One region of the Arthrobacter sp. HMSC06H05 genome, then DNA from elsewhere that is predicted to be linked to it. Evidence: riboswitches for the same ligand, from Rfam matches in the RefSeq annotation. Region 1 holds a riboswitch; each other region holds the start of a gene.
What was found. A riboswitch is a leader RNA that binds a small molecule or an ion and turns the genes downstream of it on or off. The one in region 1 is predicted to bind S-adenosylmethionine.
Positions count from the first base shown of each region.

Region 2: linked by a shared signal. The riboswitch ahead of HMPREF3160_RS07210 (O-acetylhomoserine aminocarboxypropyltransferase/cysteine synthase family protein) and the one ahead of HMPREF3160_RS05445 (flavin reductase family protein) in region 1 are both predicted to bind S-adenosylmethionine.
Region 3: linked by a shared signal. The riboswitch ahead of HMPREF3160_RS02305 (O-acetylhomoserine aminocarboxypropyltransferase/cysteine synthase family protein) and the one ahead of HMPREF3160_RS05445 (flavin reductase family protein) in region 1 are both predicted to bind S-adenosylmethionine.
Region 4: linked by a shared signal. The riboswitch ahead of HMPREF3160_RS02270 (LLM class flavin-dependent oxidoreductase) and the one ahead of HMPREF3160_RS05445 (flavin reductase family protein) in region 1 are both predicted to bind S-adenosylmethionine.

Region 1 covers NZ_KV788983.1:80,264-87,490, reverse strand. The annotation lists gene HMPREF3160_RS05470 (acyltransferase family protein) at 1-722, shown strand, start outside; gene rpsF (30S ribosomal protein S6) at 975-1,274, shown strand; gene HMPREF3160_RS05460 (single-stranded DNA-binding protein) at 1,328-1,927, shown strand; gene rpsR (30S ribosomal protein S18) at 1,998-2,237, shown strand; gene rplI (50S ribosomal protein L9) at 2,261-2,722, shown strand; SAM riboswitch class IV at 2,920-3,033, shown strand; gene HMPREF3160_RS05445 (flavin reductase family protein) at 3,074-3,598, shown strand; gene HMPREF3160_RS05440 (PepSY domain-containing protein) at 3,717-4,349, shown strand; gene dnaB (replicative DNA helicase) at 4,842-6,245, shown strand; gene HMPREF3160_RS05430 (EamA family transporter) at 6,308-7,227, opposite strand, start outside.
Region 2 covers NZ_KV788989.1:22,074-29,300, reverse strand. The annotation lists gene HMPREF3160_RS07230 (glycine--tRNA ligase) at 1-1,247, opposite strand, end outside; gene HMPREF3160_RS07225 (RNA-binding S4 domain-containing protein) at 1,448-1,684, shown strand; gene HMPREF3160_RS07220 (alpha/beta hydrolase) at 1,721-2,395, opposite strand; gene HMPREF3160_RS07215 (homoserine O-acetyltransferase MetX) at 2,408-3,604, opposite strand; gene HMPREF3160_RS07210 (O-acetylhomoserine aminocarboxypropyltransferase/cysteine synthase family protein) at 3,670-5,001, opposite strand; SAM riboswitch class IV at 5,090-5,205, opposite strand; gene HMPREF3160_RS07205 (VOC family protein) at 5,341-5,982, shown strand; gene HMPREF3160_RS07200 (CPBP family intramembrane glutamic endopeptidase) at 6,025-6,852, opposite strand; gene HMPREF3160_RS07195 (phosphotransferase family protein) at 6,883-7,227, shown strand, end outside.
Region 3 covers NZ_KV788974.1:120,028-127,254, forward strand. The annotation lists gene HMPREF3160_RS02285 (amino acid permease) at 1-260, shown strand, start outside; gene HMPREF3160_RS02290 (HpcH/HpaI aldolase/citrate lyase family protein) at 270-1,211, shown strand; gene HMPREF3160_RS02295 (M20 metallopeptidase family protein) at 1,252-2,541, opposite strand; gene HMPREF3160_RS02300 (histidine phosphatase family protein) at 2,618-3,307, opposite strand; SAM riboswitch class I at 3,419-3,523, shown strand; gene HMPREF3160_RS02305 (O-acetylhomoserine aminocarboxypropyltransferase/cysteine synthase family protein) at 3,536-4,852, shown strand; gene HMPREF3160_RS02310 (CoA-binding protein) at 4,852-5,364, shown strand; gene HMPREF3160_RS02315 (magnesium and cobalt transport protein CorA) at 5,532-6,638, shown strand; gene HMPREF3160_RS02320 (carbon-nitrogen hydrolase family protein) at 6,681-7,227, opposite strand, start outside.
Region 4 covers NZ_KV788974.1:110,403-117,629, reverse strand. The annotation lists gene acs (acetate--CoA ligase) at 1-1,029, opposite strand, end outside; SAM riboswitch class I at 1,038-1,135, opposite strand; gene HMPREF3160_RS02275 (hypothetical protein) at 1,194-1,466, shown strand; SAM riboswitch class I at 1,472-1,585, shown strand; gene HMPREF3160_RS02270 (LLM class flavin-dependent oxidoreductase) at 1,616-3,046, shown strand; gene purL (phosphoribosylformylglycinamidine synthase subunit PurL) at 3,230-5,536, opposite strand; gene purQ (phosphoribosylformylglycinamidine synthase subunit PurQ) at 5,533-6,294, opposite strand; gene purS (phosphoribosylformylglycinamidine synthase subunit PurS) at 6,294-6,551, opposite strand; gene gdhA (NADP-specific glutamate dehydrogenase) at 6,664-7,227, opposite strand, start outside.

The sequences.
Region 1 (7,227 bases):
CGGATCAGGAGTGTTTCGCGGGCAACGGCAAGAAACACACGCCGCGCTGCGTGAAGGGTAAGGAAGACGGCGAGAAGACGATCGCGATAATGGGTGATTCTCACGCCCGGATGCTCGTGGAGCCGCTAGAGGAGCTAGCGAAGCACCACGATTGGCGGATCATCACCTACACCAAGGCTTCATGCCCCATGTCACTTGAACCTCGTGAGCTCGGTAAAGCTGATGAGCGGTGCGTTGAACCGAATAAGGAATCCATCCAGCGGGTAATTGAGGATGAGCCTGATGTGATCATCACCAAGAACTTTGCAGGATCAACATTCCGCGGCGATGCGGCGGACGGTTACGAACGCACGTTCAAGGAACTGCAGAAGAGCGGGGCGCAGCTTGTGGTGGTTCGAGACACCCCGGTCCCGTCGCGTGATGACGATATTCCGATTCCACGCACGTGCGTTTCCGGTAGCATGGACAAGCCACACGAGTGCGATTTCAGTGTTGAACAAGGTTTGCTTGATGACCCGGCGGTAGAGGCGGCCGGGCGGCTCGATGACGTCTACTTCCTTGATATGACCGATTACTTCTGCAGCAAAGACGAATGCTCCGTGGTCGCGGGCAACACGCTGATCTACAGGGATGGAAATCACGTGACCAACACGTACCTGAGAAGCCTCGCACCCGTCCTGGAGCGCCGCCTCCCTCAACAGCTACGCGACCACAAGGACTGACTCCTCCCGCCCACGCGCGCTGCACATCGCAGTGCATGATGGCACCCACACGCACAGTGAAGAGTTATGGCTTGAGCCGTACTGCGGGTAGACTGGTGCTGTTGCCCACTTTCAAGTTTTGCTGGTAACCGCATCGTGATGCGCACTTCAGCAGGCTTGCACGCCCTGCATGGCAGGGTAGGGGCTACCGCAATAGAACCTCCTGGTACGGAAAGACCGTGCCCGCTTTATGTCCAAAGGAGGTGGGTTCACTTGCGTAACTACGAACTGATGCTGCTGGTTGACCCCGAGGTCGACGAGCGCACCGTTGAACCGACGCTCAACAAGTTCCTCGAGGTCGTCACCAAGGACGGCGGAACCGTCGAGAACATCGACATCTGGGGCCGTCGCCGCATGGCCTACGAAATCAACAAGAAGGCTGAGGCCATCTACGCAGTGGTTAACTTCACCGCTGAGCCACAGACCGCATCCGAACTTGACCGTGTTTTGGGCCTCAACGAGTCCATCATGCGCACCAAGATCATCCGCCCAGAGGACCAGCGCATCAAGTAAGCGCGTCCTCAGCGGGCACAACCACGTTTCAACGCTTCACGCTAAGGGGAATCATGGCTGGAGAAACCATCATCACTGTGGTGGGTAACCTCACCGCTGATCCGGAACTGCGTTTCACGCCCTCCGGTGCCGCGGTAGCGAACTTCACGGTCGCTTCTACGCCGCGGATCTTCGACCGTCAGGCCAACGAGTTCAAAGACGGCGAAGCCCTCTTCATGCGCTGCAGCGTATGGCGCGAACACGCCGAAAACGTGGCGGAATCACTGACCAAGGGCATGCGCGTCATCGCCCAGGGTCGTCTCCGTGCCCGCAGCTATGACGATCAGAACGGCAACCGCCGTACCGCATGGGAACTGGACGTCGACGAAGTCGGCCCAGCCCTGCGCTACGCAACCGCACAAGTCACCCGCAACCAGCGAGGCGGCGGGGGTAACCAAGGCGGTTTCGGCGGCAACCAGGGCGGCTTCGGTGGAAACACCGGCGGCGGCTTTGGTGGCGGCAACCAAGGCGGAGGCTTCGGCGGCCAGCAGAACCAGGGCGGCGGCGGAGACTGGGGTGCGCCTCAGCAATCTCCAGCTAACGACCCGTGGGGTAACTCTGGCGGCTCAAGCGACTGGGGCGCAAACCCCGGCCAGTCCGCACCACCGTTCTAAATCGTTTTCAAACCAATACCCATCCCGCAGCTGACACTGCGGGCTCCAAAACAAACTAAGGAGCTCCACGATGGCTAAGCCTGAAATTCGCAAGCCTAAGCCTAAGGCCAACCCGCTCAAGGCCGCCGACATCGACTACATTGACTACAAAGATGTCGCCCTTCTTCGCAAGTTCATCTCCGACCGCGGCAAGATCCGCGCTCGTCGTGTAACTGGCGTTACCGTGCAGGAGCAGCGCAAGATCGCTCAGGCGATCAAGAATGCGCGCGAAGTTGCCCTGCTTCCATACTCCGGCGCTGGCCGCGGCTAAGCAAGAAGGAGGAGAGAAGAAACATGGCAAAGCTTATTCTCACGCATGAGGTAACCGGCCTGGGTGCTGCGGGCGACATCGTCGAAGTACGCGACGGCTACGCACGCAACTACCTGCTGCCACGCGGCTACGCGATCACCTGGACCAAGGGTGGCGAGAAGGACATCGAGTCCATCAAGGCTGCTCGCGAGGCCCACCGCATCGCGAACCTCGAAGAAGCACAGAAGATCGCAGACGGCCTCAAGGACGCTGAGATCCGCATCGAGGTTAAAGCTGGTGACACCGGCCGCCTGTTCGGTACCGTCAAGCAGGCCGACGTTGCAGCAGCAATCGAGGCTGCCGGCCTGGGCAAGGTCGACAAGCGCACCATCGAGATCGCACAGCAGGTCAAGACCACTGGCCACTACAAAGCCACCGTCCGCCTGCACGAAGACGTTCTCGCGAACACCACGCTGCACGTTGTTGCAGCACCAAAGGGCAAGTAACACTCAAGCACTCAGCGCGCGGAACCATAATGTGAACCGCGTGTCAGCTCACGTGTGAAACAGTCTGAGACGCGCCCCGCGAGGGGCGTGAACGAACGCCGCACCCGAGAAAGGGTGCGGCGTTCGTCTCATTAAATGAACTACATGACACATTCAGTTGCACGGCGTGCGCTGAACTGTTTATCGTTTAACACACGAATCATGAGTACGGATTTTTAGGCCCTGGCTAATCCGTCGGCAACCCTCTCGCGTAGGTGGGGTGCCCCAGGTGACGATTCGGCCGTCGGGAATGCCGGCGGCAAGCTGCGCCGGCCATTGTGGACGGCCGATACTTGCGAAGGATGAATCGCTATGTCCCTGACCCACACCATCGACCAGGCAACCCTGCGTTCGGCATTCGACCGTTTCCCTGTAGGCGTGGCAGCTCTCTGCTCCCGCGTGGGAGGCCACCACGAAGGCATGGTCTCCTCGAGCTTTGCGGTCGGCATCTCATATGAGCCAGCGCTCGTATCCTTCTCAGTTCGCAACGAATCCCGCACATGGCAGCGCCTCAAGCACGGCTATCGGCTCGGCGTCTCGATTCTGGCCGATGAACACCGCGAGGTCTGCTATCAGCTCGCCTCCCGCGACGCATCCAAGCGTTTCAGCGGCCTCGACGTCACGTTAGCTGACTCCGGTGCTTTGTTCCTGGACCGCGCCGCCCTGTGGCTTGAGACCTCGATCTATGACACGGTCCCGGCAGGCGACCACACCATCGTGCTGTTGAAGGTCCACGCTGTATCTCACGGCGAGGAACACGGAGAGCCGATCGTGCTGCACGGCAAGACGTTCCGCGACCTTGCGCAGCTTCCAGACCGCGCACTCGTAACCGCCTAAAGCCTGCTGTTTGGAAGGCGCTGATCATAGGACAAACGCGGGCAGTTAATCTAGGTTGGCTTAGAGCTGAGCAAAAAAAGCAGTGCTATCTGAGTCCCGATCTGCGTATATTGAGGCCATGGAGAAGAAACATGTAGCCCTCACGTCCGTAGCAACCCTCGCGCTGGTTCTTGCCGCTTGCGGTGCTCCAACGGAGGACAAAACCTCCGAACCCACCCAGGACGCCCAGCAGACCCAAACTCAGCAGACTGAGACTCAGCAGGCGCAGAACACTGACGCCGATGACGCTGATGGTAAGGACTCTGCAGACAACAACGCGCAAGCCCCAACCAAGGGTGGTAGCCAACAGAACGCTCTCAAGGCGATCGAGACCGCTGAAAAGGAAGTTGGCGGCAAGGCCGTTGACCTCGACTGGGATGACGATAAGAGCGGCTGGAGCGTAGATGTTGTCAAGGGCAATAAGAGTCACGAGCTCGAGGTAGCCGCTGACGGATCCAAGGTCACCAACCAGGATGAAGTCGAAGACGTAGACAGCGATGACCGCCGCGAATATGACGCGATCAAGGTAGAAATCGCTAAGGCGATCGAGACCGCGCTCAAGGACACCCCAGGCACCCTCGATGACGTCAGCGTTGACGAGGAGCAAGGCCAGATCATGTGGGAAGTTGATATCTACCCAGAGGGTGGCGGCGCCGACGTGACGGTCTATGTGGACGTCAAGAGCGGACAGGTCCTCAAGAAGGACAAATAAGCACGCAAAAGCATAAGCAATAGTGCAAGGTAGTTTGTGGGGCGGGCCCTTTCGGGCTCGCCCCATGTGCATGTAGCCCCATTTGTGGGGGCGGTCAACCTTCCGCGAGGGTGAGTTGGCGAACCTTCAACCTCTACTCGGGCGAGTCTGTGGGTAACTAGCCCAAACCTGTGGATAACTTAGCGTTTCAGGCATGTATCGCGTGGATATCCCTCTTGTCAACATGACACGTGTGCTTGAAGGTTGGGGAAAAGTTTTTAGAGCATCTTCATAATCCACAAGAAAAAACCGCGGAATCTCGCGGGATACAGCTAATTTTAAGCAAAATCACAGCGATGTTTTCCCCAGGTTATCCACAGAAGTAGTGGATATCCACCGGTGTGTTCCACAATAGTCCACACACTATCGACAGGGGCTGTGGATAACTCGGGTTGTGTTGTGTCTATTTCGCCCTACACTGAGCCTGAGGACAGTACAGGTTGAAGGAGCACAGTGGATCAGTACAGCGACGCCGACTACAGCGATGCAGGCGCATCATCCTCGGGTGCGTCCTCACTTGCTGAGCGCGTCCCGCCTCAGGATGTAGCGGCTGAACAGTCGGTTTTGGGTGGCATGTTGCTCTCCCAGGACGCGATCGCCGACTGTGTAGAGATTCTGCGCTCATCGGATTTCTATAAGCCCGCGCACTCGATCATTTTTGACGCGATCACCGATCTCTACGGCCGTGGGGAACCGGCTGATGCGGTGACCGTCTCGAGCCACCTGACCAAGAGCGGTGAGCTCAACCGTGCCGGTGGCGCGGCCTATCTGCACGAGCTGATCCAATCCGTTCCGACGGCCGCGAACGCGAGCTTCTACGCCGAGATCGTGAGGGAGCGCGCCATCCTGCGCCGCCTCGTCTACGCGGGCGATCGCATCACGCAGATGGCCTTCGCAGCCGACGGTGAGGTCGACGCGATCGTCAACGACGCCCAGTCCGAGGTCATGCAGGTTGCTGAACGGCGCGCCGCGGAAGACTACGTGCTGCTCTCAGAGATCATGGAGTCCACGGTCGATGAGATCGAGGCCGCAGGGCAGATGACCGGCGACGAAATCACCGGTGTGCCTTCGGGCTTCTATGAGCTTGACGAACTGACGCAGGGGTTCCAGGGTGGCCAGATGATCGTGGTCGCGGCCCGCCCCGCAGTCGGTAAATCGACCTTCGCGCTGGATATCGCCCGCTCCGCGGCGATCAAAAACGGCATGACCACCGTGTTCTTCTCGCTAGAAATGGGCCGCACCGAGATCGCGATGCGCATGCTCTCAGCTGAGACCGCCGTCGGGCTTCAAAACCTGCGTAAAGGTGACTTGCGCGACGAGGACTGGACCAAGATCGCCCGCACCCTCCCGCAACTGAATAACGCGCCGTTCTTCATCGACGATTCACCGAACATGACGCTCATGGAGATCCGCGCGAAATGCCGCCGCCTCAAGCAGCAACACAACCTCAAGCTCGTGGTGCTGGACTACCTGCAGCTCATGTCATCAGGTAAACGCGTTGAATCGCGCCAACAAGAGGTCGCTGAGTTCTCGCGTGCGCTCAAACTGTTGGCTAAAGAGCTCGATGTTCCGGTCATCGCGCTCTCGCAGCTCAACCGTGGCTCCGAACAGCGCACCGATAAACGCCCACAGGTCTCCGACCTGCGTGAATCCGGTTCGATTGAGCAGGACGCCGACATGGTCATCCTGTTGCACCGCGAAGACATCTACGACAAAGAGTCCCCACGCGCAGGTGAAGCCGACGTAATCGTGGCTAAGCACAGAAACGGCCCGACCAAGACGATCGTGGTCGCGTTCCAGGGCCACTACTCGCGCTTCAACAACATGGCCTATGAATCCGCCGACGCCGGCATCTAGCAACGCGCTAGAGCGGGAGACATCAGCGCATCAGCGGGGGCTGGCTTTAGAGCGGGCTGACTTTAGAGCGGGGTAACCTCGCGGCGTTGAGGCCGTTTCTGGTTGCCCTCCTGCACCTTCTTCTGGCTTTGGCCCTTATCGCCGTTCTGGGTCTTGTTGCCAGGCGTGCCGTCTTTGCGTTTGTGGTTCTTCTTCCGTGTTGGCCGCCATTTGACGCGGCGGCGAGGCTCGATGCCTGGCATCTTCTTGGACATTGGCGAACGGCCGCGTGGGCGCTCACCGAGCTTGATGAAGACGACTCCGGCGAGGATCGCCGCACCACCCACGAACTGGATGCTCGCCAGCGTCTCGCCGAGTAGCCACCACGCCACAACGGCTGCGAAGAGGACCTCGGTGAGGTTCACGAACGAACCTACGCCGGCACCCATGAGCCGCAGGCCCACAACACCGAGGACGTAGGCGGCGACGGTGAAGACGATGATGATGCTGTGGGCGATGAACCAGGGTGCACTCCATTGGCCGAGCGCAACGGGATCCGTGGTTGCCTTCCATGGGAGTAAACCGAGTGCTACGAACGGGACCGTGCCGATGGCGCCGACCGCGAAGCCCAGCCCCGTCAGGGCGGTGGAGGGGATCCGGACCGAGTCGTTCGCAGAAATCATGAAGTACACGGCCAGGCACACCGCTGAGGCCAGCCCCATGACCACGCCGAGTGCGTCGAGGGAACCTGAGCCTTCGCCGATGACCGAGCCCACATCGAGCACCGCAACCAGGCCGATCATCGAGATCGCAAGCCCAAAGAACGTGAGCCCGGAAGGGCGGGCCTTGGTGCGGGCCCACAGCCAGAAAACGATCATCATGGGTGCGGTCATCTCAAGCAGGATCGCGATCGTGACATTCAGGCGTTCCACCGCCACGAAATACGTGGCTTGAACGCCGGTCATCGAGAACAGGCCGAACGCGACTACAAGCCGCCAGTGCG
Region 2 (7,227 bases), on a different contig from region 1:
GTACCGATCTCGTCCTGGCGGCGGTAACGGCGGCCAATAGCGCCCGCGTCATCGAAGTCAACGTTCCACTGCGCACCGAGCTTGCGAGCCAGCTCACGCGCCAGCGGGGACAGCTTCTCGTTACGTGAAAGCGGTAGAACCGCGGCCTTCACGGGCGCCAGGCGACGGTCAAGTTTCAACACGGTGCGCACATCGGTTCCGCCCTTCGTGTTCGGCGCCTCGTCCTCATGATAGGCATCAACCAGGAACGCCATCATCGAACGGGTCAAACCGAAGGACGGCTCAACTACGTACGGCACGTAACGCTCGCCCTTGGCCTGATCGAAGTATGACAAGTCCGTCTTGGAGTGTTCGATGTGCTGCTTGAGGTCGTAATCGGTGCGGTTGGCGATACCCATAAGCTCGCCCCACTCCGAACCCTGGAAACCGAAACGGTATTCGAGGTCGATCGTGCGCTCAGAATAGTGGGCGCGCTCATCTGCAGGGACATCGAACTTACGCAGGTTATCCGGGTCAACACCGAGCTCAACGAACCAGTTCCAGCAGTCCTCAACCCACTCATCGAACAGTTCAGAAGTCTGCTCAGGCGGGGTGAAGTATTCGATCTCCATCTGTTCGAACTCGCGGGTACGGAAGATGAAGTTACCCGGGGTGATCTCGTTGCGGAACGCCTTACCGATCTGGCCGATACCGAACGGTGGTTTACGGCGCGCCGAGTTCACGACGTTGAGGAAGTTCACGAAAATACCTTGGGCGGTCTCCGGACGCAGGTAGTGCAGGCCCGATTCGTCATCGACGGCGCCAAGGTAGGTCTTCATGAGCCCCGAGAACTGTTGTGGCTCGGTCCACTTGCCGCGGTTACCGCAGTCAGGGCACACGATCTCCGCCAGACCTTCTTCCGGCATGCGGCCCTTCTTAGCCTCGTATGCCTCAAGCAGGTGGTCTTCGCGGTGGCGGCGGTGGCACGAGAGGCATTCCACGAGCGGGTCAGTGAAGGTCTCTACGTGACCGGAAGCCTGCCAGATGGGGGTCGGGATAATGATCGAAGAGTCCAGGCCCACCATGTCCGAACGGGAACGCACAAACGTGTTCCACCACTGGCGTTTGATGTTCTCCTTGAGTTCCACACCTAGCGGACCGTAGTCCCAGGCAGAGCGGGAACCGCCATAGATTTCACCTGCCTGGAAAACGAAACCACGCCGTTTAGCGAGTGAAATGACCTTATCCAGCTTGGACGCTGCTGCCATGTTGAGTGAACTCCATCGGTTGATACGGGCCGCCGGCTGCGGTCCGTTATGGTCTGCCGTCAATCCTAACGGTTGAGCTGATTTTTGGCCCGTTTTGAACCTTGCTAGCCCAAATATGTGCCCACCGCGAAATCCTCGCCCAGCTCAGAAACGCTCCGGGCGCGCGTGCACGGATCCGCGGCGCGTGAGAACCTTGGAGCATGAGTTCGGTAGAGATCATTGACGTGCCCGTACGCACCGCAGGCATCCGTTTGGGCCAGTTTCTGAAACTAGCCAACGTGGTTGAAGACGGTGTGCAGGCACGCGAAGAGATCGCTGAGGGTAGTGCAACCGTCAACGGCGAGGTCGAGACCCGCCGAGGCCGGCAACTAGATTTCGACGACGTGGTCGGCTTCCACGACTACGTGCTGCGTGTGGCGCGCGGAGACGAAGCCTAGCCGCAGCGGCCAGTCTCGGGCGGCCAGGCCTGGCGCCTATACCTGGGCGCCGAGCACTTTAGCGGTCAGGAACTCGCCGATGTGGCGGATCTCTGCTTGCCCCACTCCGTGGCCGATGCCTTGGTAGTTGACCTTGGTGAGGTCCGTGTTCGCTCGCGCCCACGCGTTCGTCGGTTCGATGAACCGCTCCGGGATCACCGGGTCTTCCGGATCGCGTCCCCAGAACATCGGCAGCTTCTCTTCGCGTGCGGCCAGCTCTTGGTCTTTGAAGAAGTCCGCACCGGTTTCATCCTTGAACTGTTCCAGCGTGAAACCGGACAAGCCCACGAGCGCGTCCACCGCGGAAGGATCACGGCGGGCCACCGCGGTCGCCATCGCCATACCTTGAGAGAAACCCAGTAGCGTGACCGATTCGTGGTGCTTCTTCCGTTCAGCGACCCAGTGTGTCAGGTCCTCCACGACTTGGCTGTAATCAGCCGAGTTGAACTCCAGGTCCTGGCTTGAAAGCGGGAACCACGCGTAGCCGCCAAAACCCAGTGCAAGCGGTGCTCGCACTGACATCACAGCGAACTGGCCCGGAAGCATGCTCGCAATAGGTAGAAGGTCGCGTTCATCCGCGCCAAAACCATGCAAGAAAGCCAAGAGCGGCGCAGACTCATTCACGCCCTCCGGCACATGTTCAACTACAAACGGTTCCCACTTTTCACTCATATAACCATCCTGTCACGCACTTGGCGGCACCGGGCCCAAAAACGCACGGAACGGCGCATCCAGCTGGTGCCCATCGGTCAGAAAACCGTCGTGGCCCACCGGGGTCGAAACCATGTGCACAGGAACATCACCCGGCAGCGCATCCGCGATCCGCTGGGACTCTTGCGGATAATACAGACGGTCCGTATCCACGGCCGCGATGAAGAACTCAACGCCCACTACCTCAGCGAGAGCCGCTTCGACTCCCCCGCGGCCCCGACCAACGTCATGGCTCATGAGCGCCTCAGTGAGGGTCAGGTAGGCGTTGGCATCGAAACGATTCACGAGCTTATGCGCCTGATGGTCCAGATACGACTCGACCGCGTAGCGGCCGCGTTCATCACGGCCAGCAGATCCCAGCGGAAGTTCGCTACCTTGCGGCGAGCGCCCAAAACGATGGTCGAGCTCGGCAGCGGAGCGGTAGGAGACGTGGGCGAGGCGGCGAGCTATGCCTAGGCCACGCTGCGGGCCGGCACCGTTGCCGTGGCTGTAATAGTCTCCGCCGTGGAATTGTGGGTCGAGCCGGATCGCCTCAGTTTGGATCTGCGCGAACGCGATCTGTTCGGCCGATGATTCAGCGGTCGCGGCGATCACTGCGCATTTGGTGACGTGTTGCGGATAGCTCACGGCCCATTCGAGCGCACGTGCCCCGCCCATCGAGCCGCCAACAACGGCGTGCCACGCCTCAATGTTGAGTGCGTGCATGAGGCGCAGTTCAAGCTCGACCATGTCGCGGATCGTCACGAATGGGAAACGCGAACCATAGGGTTGCCCGTCCTCGGCCAGCGAGGCCGGGCCGATCGTGCCTGAGCACCCGCCCAAGGCTGCCGGAACCACTGCGCAATACGTGGTGGTGTCCACCGGCTTACCCGGGCCTACGACCTCGCGCCACCAACCAGGTTGCGGTGCGTCCGCATCGGTCACTGCCGCATCGTTAGCCGGCGCATCTTTAGCCGGCGTTCCGTCGGCTGCGTGGGTGTCGCCGGTCAGCGCGTGCAAAACGAGGACCGCATTACTGCGCTCAGCGTTGAGCTCGCCGAAAACCTCGTACGCGATATGGGTTTGGGGAAGGTGCCCGCCTGTCTCTAGATCCAGCGGGCCCAGCGGGAGGATCTTCACATCGCTCTCGGGAGCGTTGTGTTGTGAGTGTTCTCGTACATCCAACGTCATAACGCTGCTTTCGCTTCGTGAGTTTCTATCGCTTCCGTTGCCACATGCCAATGTCCCGGCGCTAGTTAGGCGCGGGCGGCGTGGAAGGCGTCGAAACCCTTCTGCAGGTCGGCGATGATGTCATCCACGTGTTCAAGGCCCACTGAGAGGCGTACTGTGCCTGGGCCCACGCCGGCGGCTCGCTTCTCTTCCGGAGACAGCTGGGAGTGGGTTGTGGATGATGGATGCGCCACGAGCGAGCGGACGTCACCGAGGTTGGCTACAAGCGAGTGCAGCTCGAGCGCGTCCACGAAGGCGCGGGCCGCTTCCTCGTTGTCTTCAGCTCCCTTGATCTCGAAGGAGACGATCGCGCCCACCCCTTCGGGTGCGTAGTGGCGGCCACGCTCATACCACGGGCAGGATTCCAAGCCGGCATAGATGGTCGCGGAGACGTCATCGCGCGCTTCGAGCCATTGAGCGACCTTCTGCGCGTTCTCGATGTGCCTCTCAACACGCAGAGAGAGCGTTTCGAGGCCTTGGGCGATCAGGAAGGAGTTCATTGGGGAGATCGCAGCGCCGGTGTCACGCAACAACTGCACGCGGATCTTCAGGATGTAGGAGAGGTTCGCACCCAGTGGCGAGCCAACACCCATATCGCGGCCGTAAACGATGCCGTGATAGGACTCATCCGGCTGGTTGAAACCCGGGAAACGCTCCGGGTGTTGGGTGTAGTCGAAGTTTCCTGAGTCAATAATGACCCCGCCCATCGCGGTTCCGTGGCCGCACAGGTACTTGGTTGCGGAGTGAACCACGACGTCGGCGCCCCATTCGATCGGGCGCAGCGAGTACGGGGTTGCCAGCGTGTTGTCAATGATGAGCGGTACGCCTGCCTCATCGTGTGCAATCGCGGCGATGTTTTCGATGTCGAACACGTCTTGGCGCGGGTTACCGATGGTCTCGCCGAAGAAGGCCTTGGTGTTCGGCTTGATTGCCCCGCGCCATGCATCCAGGTCGTCTGGATCTTCCACGAACGTGACCTCGACACCGAGCTTAGGCAGAGTGTGCTTGAAGAGGTTCTGCGTCCCGCCATAGAGGGATGGCGATGCGACGATGTGATCGCCGGCTTCCGCAACATTGAGGATCGCATAGCTCGTAGCCGCCATTCCGGAGGCGACGAACAGCGCACCGACGCCGCCTTCGAGGCTTGCCATGCGGTTCTCGATGACTTCGGTGGTCGGGTTACCTAAGCGCGTATAGATAGGCCCCAGCTCGCTCAGCGCAAAGCGGTTGGCAGCAGCCTCGGTGTCAGGGAAAACATACGCGTTGGTCAGGTGGATCGGTAACGCTTGCGAACCCGTGGTCGGGTCTGGAGTCTGGCCGGCGTGGATCTGACGAGTTTCGAACTTTTGTTGCGACATATACAGTGCACCCCTTGATTCATAGGAGGGGCTTGCCCGCATACACCGGTTGATTTGACGTAACGTCCGCCCGGATACGGGCGGGCAGAGCCCGCGCTTGCCACAGCGGCATTCCCGTGTGACCAGGTCCTCACCCGGGGCACCCCGCCGCGGACGGAGGGTTGCCGGCCAGCAAACCGGGGTTTTGCACTGGCACTCATGACCTTGGCAATTAGCCTACAACACGCCAACCCACTGGCACCACATAACGCCCACCACACCCGGTTTGATCCACAGGCCGGACTTCAACTTAGGTAAACCTAAGTAGAGATGTGGCTCACACAGTGTCAGATTTAACCCATGAAGCTCGATCACGTTTCTTACGCTTGCGGGCCAGAAGGCCTCATCACCACCGCAGACCGTATCGCCGATCAGCTCGGGCTCCGGTACGTCAAAGGAGGCGTGCACCCACGCTTCGGAACACGCAACGTGTTCTTCCCCCTCCACAACCACCAGTACCTCGAAGTCGTTGAGGTACTAGACCACCCGGCCACTCTCCAGCAGCCGTTCAGGAAGGCAGTACGCGCCCGAAGCGAGATGGGTGGCGGATGGATGGGCTGGGTCGTCTCAGTAGAGGACCTCACACCTATCGAGGAGCGCCTGCAACGCGGCGCGGTCCCCGGTTCGCGTAAGTTCCCCGACGGGCGAGAGCTCACGTGGCGCCAGATCGGCATCAACGGGCTCATCGCAGACCCTCAGCTTCCCTACTTCCTCCGCTGGGACGAGAGCTTCGAGGACCTGCACCCATCCCGGGCTGAAGAGCCACACGGTGAAATCGTGGAACTCACGATCTCCGGTAACCGCGAACGCATCGACGAATGGCTCGGCCACCCAGGTGAAGACTTCAAGGGCGAGGTCACATTCAACTTCACCTCCCCCTCCGGGATGCCGGGCCTGCAGTCAGTCACGTTGAAGACCCCGAAGGGCCTCGTAACCCTCTAACAGCGTTGGCCCGGCGGCGGCTGACAGGGCCGACGGCGCGGGCTAGCTACCGTACCCGAACCATGCCGCGAGCAGCGGGTAGCCCACAAACGCGACCGCATCGAGTAAGAAGTGCGCCCAGATGAGCGGCATGATGCGGCGTTTGTGCAGGTAGTAGAGCCCAAAGATCACGCCCATCGCTACGTTGCCGATGAACGGCCCGATGCCTTGGTAGAGGTGGTAGGAGCCACGCACTACGGCGCAGAAGATGATGATCGCGGCGGGCGTCCATTTCAGTGTTGCGAGCCGCTCATGCAGGTAGGCGAGCACCACGATCTCTTCAAGCAGCCCGTTCTTGAGTGCGGCCAACAGCAACACGGGTACGCTCCACCACGCGTCCGGAAGGCCCGAGGTCGTGATAGCAGTCGTGACACCGAGCGCCCTGCCCGCTGCATATACCGCGAGGGTTCCTACGCCGATGAGCACGAAGAATGCGAAACCCACTGCGGCGTCGCTACCGCATCGTTGACCGTCGATGCCCCACCTACGCCAAGGCTTATTGCCCGGCCAGCGTGAAACAAGGTAGATCACGAGCGCTACCGGGGCAAGCGCAAAGAAGATGCCGGCAAGCTGATACAGCAGATCAATCCACTCACGCGTGCTAGTTGAGGTGTTGAGGGCCGCGGTCCCGGAGGAGATGGGGCCGCGCGTGATGGTGTCGAGCAAGTCGATGAGCGCATACACCCCGGATTTGCCCAAAGAGAGCGCTAGGACGATGCCGATCTCCCACCCCAGGGCCTTTCGCGAGGGCGCCCCCAGCTCGCCCAGGCCGGGCGTCTTCGCTGAGCCGTCACCGTCTGGGGTGTGTGCGTGTGGGGATTGGGCACTCATGCATCCGATTATGCTCGGTAGGCTGGATGCATGGCCAGGCAACCCACGAGCGAAGAAGTTGAACGCGCCAACGCTTTATACCCTGCCGCGGATTGGGTTTCTGGCCGGGTTGAGGAATCTGGGAAGTCGAACCTGGTTCTCATCCCGGCAGACCCGGTTCCTGAGGTTGTGTTCCGGATGGCCCGGACTCGTGAGGAGGCGCTCGCCCAAGCCCGCCGTGCCGCGTTAGCGGATGCGCTTGCCCCGCATGTTCCGTGGCTCGTCCCTGAATCCCGCTCCCCGATCGATTCCGCCGGCGGGATCATCCAACGTTTCATCCCCGGTGCCGCCCACCCGCTACACCAAGGCGACCCTGCAGCGTTGGGGCGGACTATT
Region 3 (7,227 bases), on a different contig from region 1:
GGTGCATGGTTTTGCTGTCCCACACCGCGATGCGCATCAAACTACGCCGCGAAGGCGTGCCTAAGGAAGGGCTTGAGTTCCCGGTGCCGTTGTGGCCCATCACCCCGATCTTCGCGGGTTCCTTCCTGGTTCTGGTGATCGTGTTGATGGCGTGGTTCCCGAACACGCGCGTCTCACTCATCGCGGGTGCCGTGTGGATCGCCCTGATTTCGGTGATATATGTTGTCACAACGTGGCTCAAGCGCCGCCAGAGTCAGTAACGTGTGGTCATGGCTCCTACGTTTTACCCTGCACAGATCCCTACGGCGGCCGGTCAGAAGATCGGCCCAGACCTTGCGCGTTCGTGGCTTTTGACGAACGCGGCGCATCCTGACCGTTTCGCTGAGGCTGAAGATTCTGCCGCCGATGTGGTGGTTTTGGATATCGAAGATGCGGTGGCGCCGAAAGACAAGGTTGCTGCCCGTGAAGCCGCGGTTGAGTGGATGACTAGCGGCCACACCGCGTGGGTTCGTATGAACGGTTATGCGACCAAGTATTGGGAGGACGACGTTGAGGCTTTAGCTGCCGCGTTGCCGTCTGCTGTGGGTGGGCCTGTGGCTGAGGGTGGTTTGGCCGGTGTGATCCTTGCGATGGTCGAATCCACCGACCACGTCAATGAGACCGCACGCCGTTTGCCTGGGATTCCCGTGATTGCACTCGTTGAGACCGCGCGCGGTTTGCAGCGCATCGATTCGATCGCCGCGGCGAAGGGGACCTATCGTTTGGCGTTCGGTATCGGTGACTTCCGCCGTGACACCGGGATGGGGGACGGCCCGATGGCGTTGGCTTATGCCCGCTCACAGTTCACGATCGCATCCCGCGCAACAGGCCTGCCGGGCGCGATCGACGGCCCGACCGTGGGTACCACGGGCGTCAAACTCGCCGAAGCCGCCGCGGTCACGAGCGAGTTCGGTATGACCGGCAAACTGTGCCTAGTTCCAGAACAGACCGCAACCGTCAACGAAGGCCTCTCCCCTTCCAGCGAGGACGTCGCATGGGCACATGAGTTCCTCACAGAATTCGAGGAAGCCGGCGGAGAGATCCGCAACGGCTCCGATCTGCCGCGCCTCTCTCGCGCGAACAAGATCCTCGCCCTTGCGAAGGCCTACAACGTGCAGTGGCGCAAGGCATCCGACCCGGCCCCTGCGCCATCGGACACCTACCACTACTGACACGCGTAGCCGCTACGGGCTTGCCGCCGCGGGCTGATCGTTACTGTGCGAGAGGCCCGCGGCGTAGCGCAAGTTCCGCGAAAAGCCGCACGCTACGGCCCAGCACGCGATCGTCGAAGATCGCGTGTGGCGAGTGGTTGCCCGCAACTTTCGTGGGGTCTTCACCTTCCGGGACGGCACCGAGGAAAATGTAGGCGCCCGGTACGCGCTGGAGCACTTCGGAGAAGTCTTCTGAACCGGCTTCGGTGCGCGGCAGCTCTCGGTAGGCGGTATCCCCGAACAGGTCCCGCACGGTGTCGGCCACGTAGTCCACGTGTTCGGCCGAGTTCACGGTTACAGGGAAGTCACATTCGACCCTGTAGCTTGCACTCATCCCGTGTGCTTCCGCGATGCCTTTGGCGACGCGCTGCACGGCCGGCACGAGCTTTTCACGTGACGCCGGGCTGAAGGAACGCAGCGTGACCTGGATGGTTGCGGTGGACGGGATGATGTTCGGCGCAGAGCCCGCCTTGATCGAGCCGACAGTCACCACGACGGGGTCGAACGGGTCGAACTGGCGGGTCACCATGGTCTGTAGGCCGAGCACGATCTCTGCCGCGACTGGCACCGGGTCCGCGGCTTGGTGCGGGGCGGATCCGTGGCCGCCTTGGCCGTGGACGGTGATGACGAGGTCATCACATCCGGACTGTATGGTTCCCGGTTTGGAGACGAACGTCGCGTGCGGATAGCGGTCGGCGTACACGTGGATCGCGTACGCTTCGTCGACCGGCTGGCCTGCGGCTTCCAGTAGGCCTTCTTCGATCATGATTTTCGCGCCGCCAGCGGTTTCTTCGGCAGGCTGGAACATGCCTACAACATCGGCGGTAAGTTCATCGCGGCGCTGTGCGAGATACAGCAGCGTGCCCACCAGGCCCGCGGTGTGCATGTCGTGGCCGCACGCATGCATCTTCCCGGTTTCGGTGGGCGAATATTCAAGCCCGGTTTCTTCGGTGACCGGTAGCGCGTCCATGTCTCCACGCAACAGGACTACGGGGCGGCGCGTACCTTCAGGAAGCGGAGCAGCACCACGCAGAACAGCGGTCACAGAGGACTGCGCCTTCCCGGTGTGCAGCTCGATCCCCTCGATTCCCTCGAGGGCGTCCAGCACCGCCGCCTGAGTGGTGGGTAGGTGCCGGTCCAGCTCGGGATTCGCGTGCAAATAACGGCGCAACCGGACGATGTGCCCGTTGAGTTCCGCCGGGATCGGTTCTTGCGCCGCCGGATGTACCGCCGGAAGCTGTTGCCCCGGTGTTGACGTGTTTCTCGCTGATGTACTGGCGGTGCTCATCATGGGTGTCCTTGGCTTAGCTGGTGTCCGTGAACGGCGTCACAGTCAGTGTAGTGGGTGGCTGTGATGCAGCGCAGGGTTAGGGAAGTGCGCTGCGGATGTGGTGCAGGTGCGCTTCTTGGGCTGGGGTGAGGTAGCGGATGTCGCAGTTGCGCAACCCCGGATTGCTGATGTTCCACTCGTCCAGGGTGTTGAGCAGGCAGCGGGTGGTCGAGCCGTGGGATACGGCGATGACGCGTTGGCCTGGGTTGCGCTGGAGCGCTTCGGCGAGCGCTGTAGCGCTACGGCGGCCGGCGTCTTTGGAGCTTTCGACGCCTTCGAGGATCCCGAGCTCTTTACCGCGGGCTTCGACCTCTTCGACGTTGGGGAGGTGTGCCGGGAAGAGGTAGGTGAAGGTTTCTTTGTCGAGGTCGCCGTAGGCACGGCCTTCGTAGGGGCCGTAGGAGCGTTCTTTGAGCCCAGCGACGACGCGCGGCGCCTCAAGTCCGAGGTGTTCAGCGATGATCTCCGCGGTTTCGCGCGCCCTGAGTTGCGGGGAGGTGAGGATGACGTCCCACGGGCTACCCCATCGTGATGTCGCGTCAGCCGCCAGGGTTTCCGCCGCGGCGCGGGCTTGTTCGATGCCGGTCGCGTTGAGGGGGACGTCCGCGCTTCCTTGGAAGCGGCGTTCTTTATTCCAGTCTGTTTGCCCGTGGCGGACCAAAGCGAGAGACGGGACGTGGTGAGGGCTGGTGCTCATATCCCCCAGCTTAGGGCTCGCGTCGTGCATCGACACAGCCCGCTTTCCTCTGTCTCTCACACCGCCACCGCCGGCCCACGGCGCGCCTTAGTACGTCACATGCGTTTGCCCTGGCTCGAGTCGAGTGCGCATAATGGTGGCTGACCATCTAGAGCGGTCGAGGGACCTGGCCCTGTGACGCCGCAGCAACCATCGACGCAGCACCACCGCTGCAGCGAATGGTGCTCATGCCGGGATCGATGGAGTTGAAGGAGTTCCATGTCTTCTGCCGACCGTCAATTCGGTTTCCGTACCCGCGCCCTGCATGCGGGTGCCACCCCTGATTCGGAGCACGGTTCGCGTGCCGTCCCGCTGTACAACACGACGTCTTTCGTGTTTGAAAACGCGGACGATGCGGCAACGCTGTTCGCGCTGCAGAAGTACGGGAACGTGTATTCGCGTATCGCTAACCCTACGGTTGCGGCGTTCGAGGAACGCGTCGCGTCCCTTGAGGGCGGTATCGGCGCGGTCGCGACGTCTTCGGGTATGGCCGCTGAGTTCATCACGTTCGCCGCGCTATGCCAGGCGGGCGATCACGTGGTCGCTTCCTCGAAGCTCTATGGCGGGACCGTGACGCAGCTGGATGTCACGCTGCGCCGATTCGGCGTGGAGACCACGTTCATCGACTCAACCGAGGTCGAGGACTTCGCGGCCGCGATCCAACCGAACACCAAGGTCCTCTACACCGAGGTGGTCGCCAACCCGTCCGGTGTGATCACCGACATCGAAGGTCTCGGCGCTCTCGCCCACGAACACGGGATCCCACTGGTTGTGGACTCAACCCTGACCCCGCCATATATTTTCCGTCCGCTGGAACACGGCGCGGACATCGTGATCCACTCGGCGACCAAGTTCCTGGGCGGCCACGGAACCACCCTGGGCGGCGTCGTCGTTGAATCAGGCCGTTTCAACTGGGGCAACGGCAACTTCCCATCCATGACGGAGCCGGTGCCTTCCTACGGTGACTTGTCGTGGTGGGGCAACTTCGGTGAATACGGTTTCCTCACCAAGCTGCGCAACGAACAGTTGCGTGACATCGGCGCATCGCTCGCCCCTCAGTCCGCGTGGCAGTTGCTTATCGGCATCGAAACCCTGCCGCAGCGCATGGATGCGCACATCGCCAACGCCCGCGAGGTCGCGCGTTGGCTGGCTAACGATGACCGCATCGAGTGGGTCTCCTACGCCGGCCTGGAAGACCACGCCTACCACGAGCGCGGCAAGCAGCTCTTGCCGAAGGGCGTGGGCTCCGTGTTCAGCTTTGGTGTCAAGGGTGGGCGCGACGTCGGGGCTGAGTTCATCGCGAACCTGCAGCTGGCAAGCCACCTAGCCAACATTGGTGACGCGAAGACCCTCGTGTTGCATCCGGCATCCACAACGCATCAGCAGCTAAGTAAAGAACAGCTGATTGCGGGCGGGATCGGCGAAGACCTGATCCGTATTTCGGTGGGCCTTGAAGATGTTGAGGACATCATCTGGGACCTCGACCAGGCCCTGGAAGCCGCCGTGAACGGTGCTGCGAACGGGGAGGAAGCGTAATGAGCAACGAAACCACCACAACAGAGGCCAACAGTGCGTGGGTTGGCCCATCAGCCCCGCAACGGTTGAACCTGCTGCGTGCCGCCAAGAGCATCGCGATCGTGGGCGCCTCCACGAACCCCGCGCGTGCCGCGTATTTCGTGGCGACCTACCTGCAGTCCTCCGCCCCCTACAAGCTGTACTTCATCAACCCGCGAGCCACTGAGCTACTCGGGGAGCCCGTGTACCCGAGCCTCGATGACCTGCCGGAAGTGCCCGACATCGTGGTTGCGTTCCGCCGTAACGAGGACCTCCCGAGCGTCGCTGAGGACGCCGTGCGTGTGGGCGCGAAGGTGTTCTGGGCACAGTTGGGCCTGTGGAACGAAGAAGCCGCGCGCATCGCTGAAGCCGGCGGGCTCGCCGCGGTCATGAACCGTTGCGTCAAAATCGAGCACGCACGCTTCCACGGCGGCCTCCACCTTGCAGGCTTCGACACCGGAGTCATCTCCTCCAAACGCCAACTGCGCGCATAACGGTTGCTGTTGCGTCGCTGCGCGGCACGATCGCGCACCGACGCTTGAGGCGCCTGCGCGGCGGCGCGGTGGCGACCGCGTGACCGTCTCACCGCGGCGCCGCGGGGTTGAACGTCCAGCGCGTCGCGGTGGCCGGGAACGGGCGGAACTGGTGCCAGAATAGAGGCATGTCTGCTCGCAACAAGATCCGCTCCAAACTCGGCCTCCCCCTCGTTTCGGGACGTGCCAGTCATAAGCGAACCCCCGTTGCGCCGCCGACCCTGCACGTGGTGAAAGACAACATCCGCGCAGTCTCATTCGATAACGAAGGCGCGTTTCCGCTCACCGGCGGTCACACCATCGAAACAGCTGGCAGGTATTCGGAAGAACACCCTGACCAGGTCGTCGTGATCTCGATGGATAAGCCGACTGATCAGCAGATTGAAGACCTCGCAGAAGCCTGGGATCTTCACCCGCTGCTGCTCGAAGACCTACAGGCCCCATCGCGGCGCGCTAAAGCCGAACGTCAGGGCGACACCCTGTTCGTCGTGACTCACTCTGTTGCCTATCAGGATGACATCGAAGAGGTCGTCTTCGGCGAATTCAACCTGTTGATGCGAGGGAACCAGGTAGCGGTTTTGTGCCAGGATCAGGCCGCGGTGCGAGCCTGGCAGGCGAAAGGTTTCCGGCTCGAACACCGCTTCGGCGAACAGAACGAGCTACTCAAGCACGGCCCGGAAGCCGTGCTGCATGCAGTGCTCGATGCGGTCGTGGACGGATACGGGCCTGTACTGCGTGGCCTGGAAACCGATAAGGAAGAGATTGAACGCCAGGTGTTCTCGGGTGACCCGGCGGCTGCCGAGCGTATTTACCGCTTGTCGCGCGAGATCATCGAGCTACGCCAAATGTCCAACGGGTTAGCGACCGTGATCCGCCGCCTGTTGATCGGAACCACCCGCTATGGGACCGACACCGAGTTGCGTATGTACCTCGATGACGTCTCTGATCATCTCTCCCAGATCATCCCCGACATCGCCGAGCTACGGGACGCGCTGAATCAGATCCTGCAGGTCAACGCGACCTTGGTCTCTCAGCGGCAAAATGAAGACATGAAGAAGATCTCCGGGTGGGCGGCTATCATCTTTGCGCCCACGCTCATCGGTGCGATCTACGGCATGAACTTCACCAACATGCCCGAACTCGAATGGACCTACGGCTACCCGCTCGCGCTCGCGGCCATGTTTGGATTCGCTCTGTTCCTGTTCATCGTCTTCAAAAAGAAAGACTGGATGTAGCGGCGCTGGCTAGCCCTGCCGCGGCTAGCCCGCGGTCAGCGATCAGGCCTTTGGCGCGTCGACCCCTACGCGGCGGTTCTGAAGAACCGGCAGGTATTCTCGCACGCTCTTGACCTTCTTGCGGCCCACTTTGCCTGTGACCAAACCGAATGGCTCGTCCTCAAGATAAGCGACAGGCTGGGCCAGCGGATCCAGGATGACCGAGTAGCCGATCGTCTGGTTCGAGGCCGTACCGGCAGCCGCAACCCATACCGTGTTCTCCACAGCGCGGGCCTTCAGTAGCGTCTGCCAGTGGTCGATCTTGTTCTCGCCCTTATACCAAGCCGCTGGAACCAACAGGACATCAGCGCCAGCCAACGCAAGGTTGCGCGCGAGCTCGGGGAAACGCACGTCGTAGCACGTCATCATCCCGAACGTCAGGTTCCCGTACGTGAACGTAGCGACCTGGTTGGGGTCGCCTGCAGAAATACGGTTGGATTCCTTGAACGTGAACGCGTCATATAAGTGGATCTTGCGGTACGTCTCAAGCTCCTGACCATTCGCATCCACTGCCAAGACCGTGTTGTACGGCTTGCCGGTTTCGTTCGGC
Region 4 (7,227 bases), on a different contig from region 1:
CACGCCTTCATAGATGACTTGGGTCGCGCCGGCCCCGAGCGGCCCATAGATCTCGTAGGTGTGGGCGGTGACCCACGCGAGATCTGCAGTGCACCAATGCACGTCGCCCGCGCGTTGAGCTGGGTCCGGGTGGGCGAAAATCTGGTTATAGGTCGCTACAGCACCGGTGAGGTAGCCGCCGGTCGTGTGCACCAGGCCCTTCGGTTTCCCGGTGGTCCCGGAGGTGTACATGATGAACAGCGGATTTTCCGCATCGAACGCTTCCGGTGTGTGCTGCCGGGGCTGGCGGGGCACAATCTGGTCCCACCAGATGTCACGGCCTTCGGTCCACGGGATGTCTCGCTGGCCGGTGCGGTCGATCACGAGCACATGCTCGAGCTGGTTCTCCCCGGATGCGGCCTCGTCCGCGATGTCCTTGACGGGCACGGCCTTGCCGCGGCGGTACTGGCCGTCGCTGGTGACCAGCAGCTTGGCGCGGGTGTCTTCAACCCGGAAACGCAACGCTTCTGCGCTGACCCCGCCGAAAACAAGCGAGTGGATCGCGCCGATGCGTGCGCAAGCCAGCGTGATGATGATCGTCTCAACGAGCACCGGAAGATAGATCACGACGCGATCGCCGCGGGTGATGCCCAGTTCCGTGAGCGCGTGGGCGGCCTGCGAGACTTCCTCGGTGAGTTCGCGGTAGGTCACGGTGCGACGGTCGCCGGGTTCACCTTCGAAGTAGAGCGCTACTTTGTCCCCGTTGCCCGCCGCTACGTGGCGGTCTGCGCAGTTGACAGCGGCGTTGAGCGTGCCTCCCGCGAACCAGGTTTGCTGCAGACCTTCCTGAGTTTCAGGGTTAGGCGGGGTTAGCGTGTGCACCGTATCCCACGGGGTCTCCCACGTGAGCTGCCCGGCCTGTTTGGCCCAGTACGCGCTGTGCTCTTCATCGCTAAGCAGCGCGTCATCGCTAGGCTGCGCGCTGCTGAGGTTTGCGTTGCTGAGCTGAGCCTGGGCGGCCTGGTGCGCGGGTGCGGACGTTGCGGTCATGCGTTGTCACTCCATCGATCCTGGCGTGAGCACCATGCCCGGTAAAAACCCGGGGTGGTTGCTGCGGCGTCGTAGAGCCAGATCTCTCAGCCGCTCTGGATGGTTGTGCTGTCCATAGTGGGTGACGAATGCGGTTGCACGCAAATCGGGTCAGCGTGTGTGTCATGTTGCTCAACACGGCTGGCGAAGCAAAGGCGTCCGATGCGGCGGGCGATCACCCCACCCATGATCCCGTTGATGATCAGCGCGATGATATCGACGGTAAAGAACACTTCTGGCCGCGCAAATTCCACGTCGCTGTAGCCCTTTCACCTGCAGAAACCCGTGTTATGGCTTGGGGTAATACTTTCGCAAGTGTAGCCGCCGATGCGTGCCGTCATTCTTTGTCATCGGTCACGAGCGATTTGCGTGATGCCCATGGTGTGCCTCTATGCTGAATCCGTATCCATCCAGAGCGGCCGAGAGATCTGGCTCGTTGACGCCGCAGCAACCATCCTGAAGGGTTCCGTAGCAGGAATCGTGAGGGAAAGGTGCTCCCGCCAGAAGACGATGGCGCAGCGTTTGAGGGCTGCGGGAAAGGGTTAACATGTCGTCTGAAAAACCGATTCTTCTCAACGCCTTCGCGATGAACACGATTGGCCACCAGTCCCCGGGTTTGTGGAAGCATCCGGAAGATACCTCGCGGGATTACAACAAGCTCTCGCACTGGGTTGAGCTCGCCAGGATCCTGGAAGAGGGCCGTTTCTCCGCCCTGTTTTTGGCCGATGTGATGGGTGTGTATGACGCGTATGCGAACTCCCCGGAAACGGCGTTGCGTTCCGGTGCGCAGATCCCGTTGGCTGATCCGGCGGTGATCGTGGCGGGGATGGCTGCAGCGACGAAGAACCTCGGTTTCGGTGTCACTGCGGGCACTGCGTATGAGCATCCGGTGGGGCTCGCGCGCCGCATGGCGACCCTGGATCACATCACGGGCGGGCGAGTCGGCTGGAACGTTGTGACCGGCTACCTCGAGTCCGCGGCGAAGAACTTTGGCCAGACCAGCCAGATGGAGCACGACGAACGCTACGATCACGCGGATGAATACCTCGAGGTCGTGTATAAGCTGCTCGAGGGTTCGTGGGAGGACGACGCGGTTGTAGCTGACCGCGAATCCGGCTTGTTCGTTGACCCGGCTAAGGTGCACCCGATTGAACACGAAGGCACGTGGTTCAACGTTCCAGGCATTGCGATCACGGAGCCTTCCCGCCAACGCACCCCGGTGATCTTCCAGGCCGGCGCGTCCTCGCGCGGTATGGCTTTCGCGGGGAAGCACGCTGAGGCTGTGTTCGTTTCGCAGGCAACCAAGGAAGGCCTCGCGAAGACCGTGAAGAAGATTCGTGAAGCAACCGTGGCGGAGGGCCGTAACGCTGATGACGTCAAGATTTTCGCGATGATCACCCCGGTTGTGGGTAAGACGAACGAGGAAGCGTGGGAGAAGTTCCGCGAATACCAGTCTTATGCCGATGAGCAGGGCGCGTTGGCGTTGCTCGCAGGCTGGACGGGCATCGACTTGTCCGAATACCCGCTGGATGCGGTGATCGGTGAAGACGTGGAGTCCAACGCGATCCAGTCCGCGGTGAACATGTTCCAGGCGGCTTCAGGTGATTCTGATAAGCCGTGGAACGTGGGCCAGTTGGCGCGCTACATCGGCGTGGGTGGTTTCGGTCCGGTTGCCGTGGGTACCGGCCGCGAAGTCGCCGAACAGTTCCACGAATGGGTGCGTGACACCGGGGTGGATGGCTTCAACGTCGCCTACGCGGTCAAGCCTGGCACGTTCCGTGACGTCGTGGACTACGTGATTCCAGAACTCGAAGCGCTCGGCGTGTACCCGAGCGCTGAGGAAGCCGCCGACGCCACGGTTGCGTGGGATGCCGACCGCCCAGTGGAAGACCAGACGGGTTCCTCCTTGCGCCACGCACTGTTTGGTCGCGGCGACCGGTTGCCGGAAAACCATCCGGGCGCGGCTGTCCGCCGCTAGGTTGCCACGCTGGCGGGCAGGAGACAGCGCCCGCCAGCCAGGGTAGGCCGTACAATTCACGGCCGCGAATACGACATGGCTGTGGGCGCCAGGATGAACCTGGCGCCCACAGCCATGTCATATTTTTGACGGTGCCTGCTAACGGTGTGCTGTAGCCGTACGGCACACCGCTAGCAACGGGAGTTAGCCGAAGTGGCGTTGCATGGTTGTGCCCCAGCCTTCGCGGATTTCGTCGAGGGTAGCGGAGAACTCGCCTTGAACTTCGATCGCGTTCGAGGAAGCGTCCACGACACCCAGGCGGACGTGGGCGAAGCCGCGTGCCGCGGCCATCGCGGTGAAACGTTCCTCCTCGGAACGCGGCAGGCACACCAGCGCGCGGGCCTGCGATTCAGAGAACAGAGTGGTGAAAGCGTCAATGCCGTCACGCTGCTTGAGTTCATCCAGGTTCACGCGCACGCCGACGCCGTAGCGCATCGACATCTCGACCAGCCCGGCTGCGAGGCCGCCTTCGGAAAGGTCGTGGGCGGCATCGAACATGCCGTCGCGGGAACCGGAAACCAGAAGCTGGCCCAGGGTGCGTTCCGCATCGAGGTCGACCTTCGGCGGGACACCGCCGAGGTGGTCACGCATCGCGGCGAACTCGGAGCCATCCAGCTCATCGCGGGTCACACCAAGCAAATAGACAGCGTTGCCGTCGTGCTCTTCACGCCAACCCGAAACCGTGCGCGCGGTGACGTCATCGAAGCGACCCATCACGCCCACAACCGGGGTCGGGTGGATCGGGGTCTCGCCGGTCTGGTTGTAGAGCGAAACGTTACCGCCGGTCACCGGAACCTGGAGTGCAAGGCACGCATCCGAAAGCCCCTCGATCGCCTGGACCAGCTGCCACATCACATTCGGGTCCTCAGGGGAACCGAAGTTCAAGCAGTCAGTCACAGCCATCGGGGTAGCGCCGGAGGTCGCGACGTTGCGGTACGCCTCGGCCAACGCCAGCTGCGCGCCAGCGTAGGGGTCGAGGTAGGCGTAACGGCCGTTCGCATCCGTCGCGAAACCGACACCCATGCCGGTGTTTTCATCAACGCGGATCACGCCGGCGTCGTCAGGGGAAGCCAACGCTGTGTTGCCTCCAACGTTGGAATCGAACTGCTGGGTGACCCACGTCTTATCGCACAGGTTAGGCCGCGCCATGAGCTCCAGCATCGCCTGCTTGAGGTCCTCGCCCTGCTCCGGCAGGTTCTTAGCGGCCTCGGAGCCGCGGAACGAGTCAGCCTGCAACGCATCCTGGTAGTCAGGGCGGGCGTATGGGCGGTCGTATTCAGGTCCCTCTTCAGCGGCGGTCTGCGGATCGATGTCCACAATGACCTCGCCGTTCCACGTGATGATCAGGCGCGGATCCTCGGTGATCTCACCGATCCAGGAGTATTCGACACCGTAGTGCTCCAGGACCTTCTCGAACGCCTCAGCGTTCTCAGGGGTTACCACGGCCATCATGCGTTCCTGAGATTCGGACATCAGGATCTCGGACGGGTTGAGGCTCGGATCACGCAACAGCACGTCCCTGAGCTTAACGTTCATGCCCACGCCACCGTTGGAGGCGAGCTCGCTGGTCGCGCACGAAATACCTGCCGCGCCGAGGTCCTGGATCGCCACAACAAGCTCGTCACGGAATAAGTCGAGGCAGCATTCGATCAGGACCTTCTCAGCGAACGGGTCACCCACCTGGACCGCTGGGCGCTTGGATGGCTTGTCTTCCTCGAAGGACGCCGAAGCCAGAACGGAGGTTCCGCCGATGCCGTCGCCGCCGGTGCGCGCACCGAACAGGACCACACGGTTGCCTTCGCCTTTCGCGTTGGCGAGGTGGATGTCCTCGTGACGCATCACGCCCACAGCGAGTGCGTTGACGAGCGGATTGCCCTGATAGACGGGATCAAACACGGTTTCGCCGCCGATGTTCGGCAGACCAAGCGAGTTACCGTAGCCGCCGATGCCCGCGACAGCCCCGTGCACCACGCGGGCAGTGTCCGGATGATCGATCGCGCCGAAACGCAGCGGGTCCATGACCGCTACAGGGCGGGCACCCATCGAGATGATGTCGCGGACGATACCGCCGATGCCGGTTGCGGCACCCTGATACGGCTCAACATAGGAAGGTGAGTTGTGGGATTCGATCTTGAACGTCACAGCCCAGCCGTCACCGAGGTCGGTCACGCCAGCGTTCTGGCCCATACCAACCAGAGTGTGCTTCTTCATCTCATCGTCAACCTTCTTACCGAAGGAGCGGAGGTGAATCTTGGAGGACTTATAGGAGGCGTGCTCGGACCACATCACGGAATAGATCGCGAGCTCGGAATCCGTGGGGCGGCGGCCCAGGATCTTCTTGATGTCCTCGTATTCGTTTTCCTTCAGCCCCAGTTCAGCCCACGGCTGCTCAACGTCTGGGGTGGATTCGGCATCAGCGACGGTATCAAGGGTGAAATCTTGGGTGGTCACTTGGCGTCCTCCACAAAGTTGCTGATCAAGGAAGTGAACACGGTCAGGCCGTCACGGCCGCGGCCATCGTCTGGTCCGAAGCCCAGCTCGACTGCGTGCTCTGGGTGAGGCATCAGACCAACCACGTTGCCGGCCTCGTTCGTGATGCCGGCGATGCCGCGGCGGGAACCGTTCGGGTTCCAGCCCTCGTAACGGAACACCACGCGGCCCTCGGCTTCGAGCATGTCGAGGGTCGCCTCGTCTGCGACGTACTGGCCGTCCTGGTTCTTCAACGGATAGACCACGCTCTGGTTCTTCTCATACAGGCGGGTCCACTTGGTTTCGTTGTTCTCAATCGTCAACGGCTGATCGCGGCGAATGAACTTGAGGTGATCGTTCTTGATCATCGAACCGGGAAGCAGGTGCGCTTCGGTGAGGATCTGGAAACCGTTACAGATACCCAGTACCGGCAGCTTCTCATCCGAGTTCGCGGCAGCGATGATGCTGTCCATCACGGGCGCGAAACGAGCGATGGCGCCCGGGCGCAGGTAGTCGCCGTAGGAGAAACCGCCAGCGATTACAACAGCCTGAACATCCTTCAGATCAGCGTCGGCGTGCCACAGGTTCACCGGCTCGCCGCCAGCCAAACGCACCGCACGGCACGCATCGCGGTCATCAAGGGTTCCGGGGAACGTGACAACACCGATCTTGACACCCGAATCCGGGTAGGTGTCCACGGAATTATCAACCAAGAAAGGGAAATCAGTGGTGCGCGGCATTACTGACCGTCCTCAACCACAGCCACGTTGACAACGTCTTCGATGACCGGGTTGGACAGCAGGGTCTCAGCGGCTTCGCGAGCTGCTGCCAAAGTATCTTCTGTCACTTCACCGTCCACGGTCAGTTCAAAACGCTTGCCCTGACGGACTTCGCTGAACTGGGTGAAACCGAGGCGAGGGAACGCACCGAGAATAGCTTTACCCTGCGGGTCCAGAATCTCGGGCTTGGGCATGACGTCAACGACGATCCGGGCCATGATGTGGGATCTCCTGAGATGGCAGTTTCTTGCCGCGAGCACACAGAAATGGTGCTTGCGCACTTGCCTCTCTATCTTATCCGTTTAGGAACACGCGTGGGGTGGGCTCCCGCTAGATGATGCCTTGGTTGAGCATCGCGGTTGCGACACGGCTGAAACCGGCTACGTTCGCGCCGAAAACATAGTCGCCGTCGCGACCGTACTTATCCGCTGATTCGAGGCAGGTTTCGTGGATGTCTTCCATGATCTCGGTGAGACGCTGGACCGTGTAGTCGAACGTCCAAGAGTCACGGGAGGCGTTCTGCTGCATCTCAAGCGCGGAGGTCGCAACGCCGCCGGCGTTCGCGGCCTTACCTGGGCCGAAGAGCACCTTCGCGTCACGGAAAGCCGCCACCGCATCGGGGGTTGACGGCATGTTCGCGCCCTCGGAAACCGCTTTGACACCGTTACGGATCAGGGTGTGGGCGTCACGGCCGTTGAGCTCGTTCTGGGTTGCGCACGGCAAGGCGACGTCGGTCGGCAGGTCCCAGATGGAGCCGTCAGTGACAACGCGGGCGCCGTTGCCGCGGCGTTCGGCGTAATCAGAGATGCGGCCGCGCTCCACTTCCTTGACCTGCTTGATCAGGTCAACATCGATCCCGTTCGGGTCATAAACATAACCCGAGGAATCCGAGCA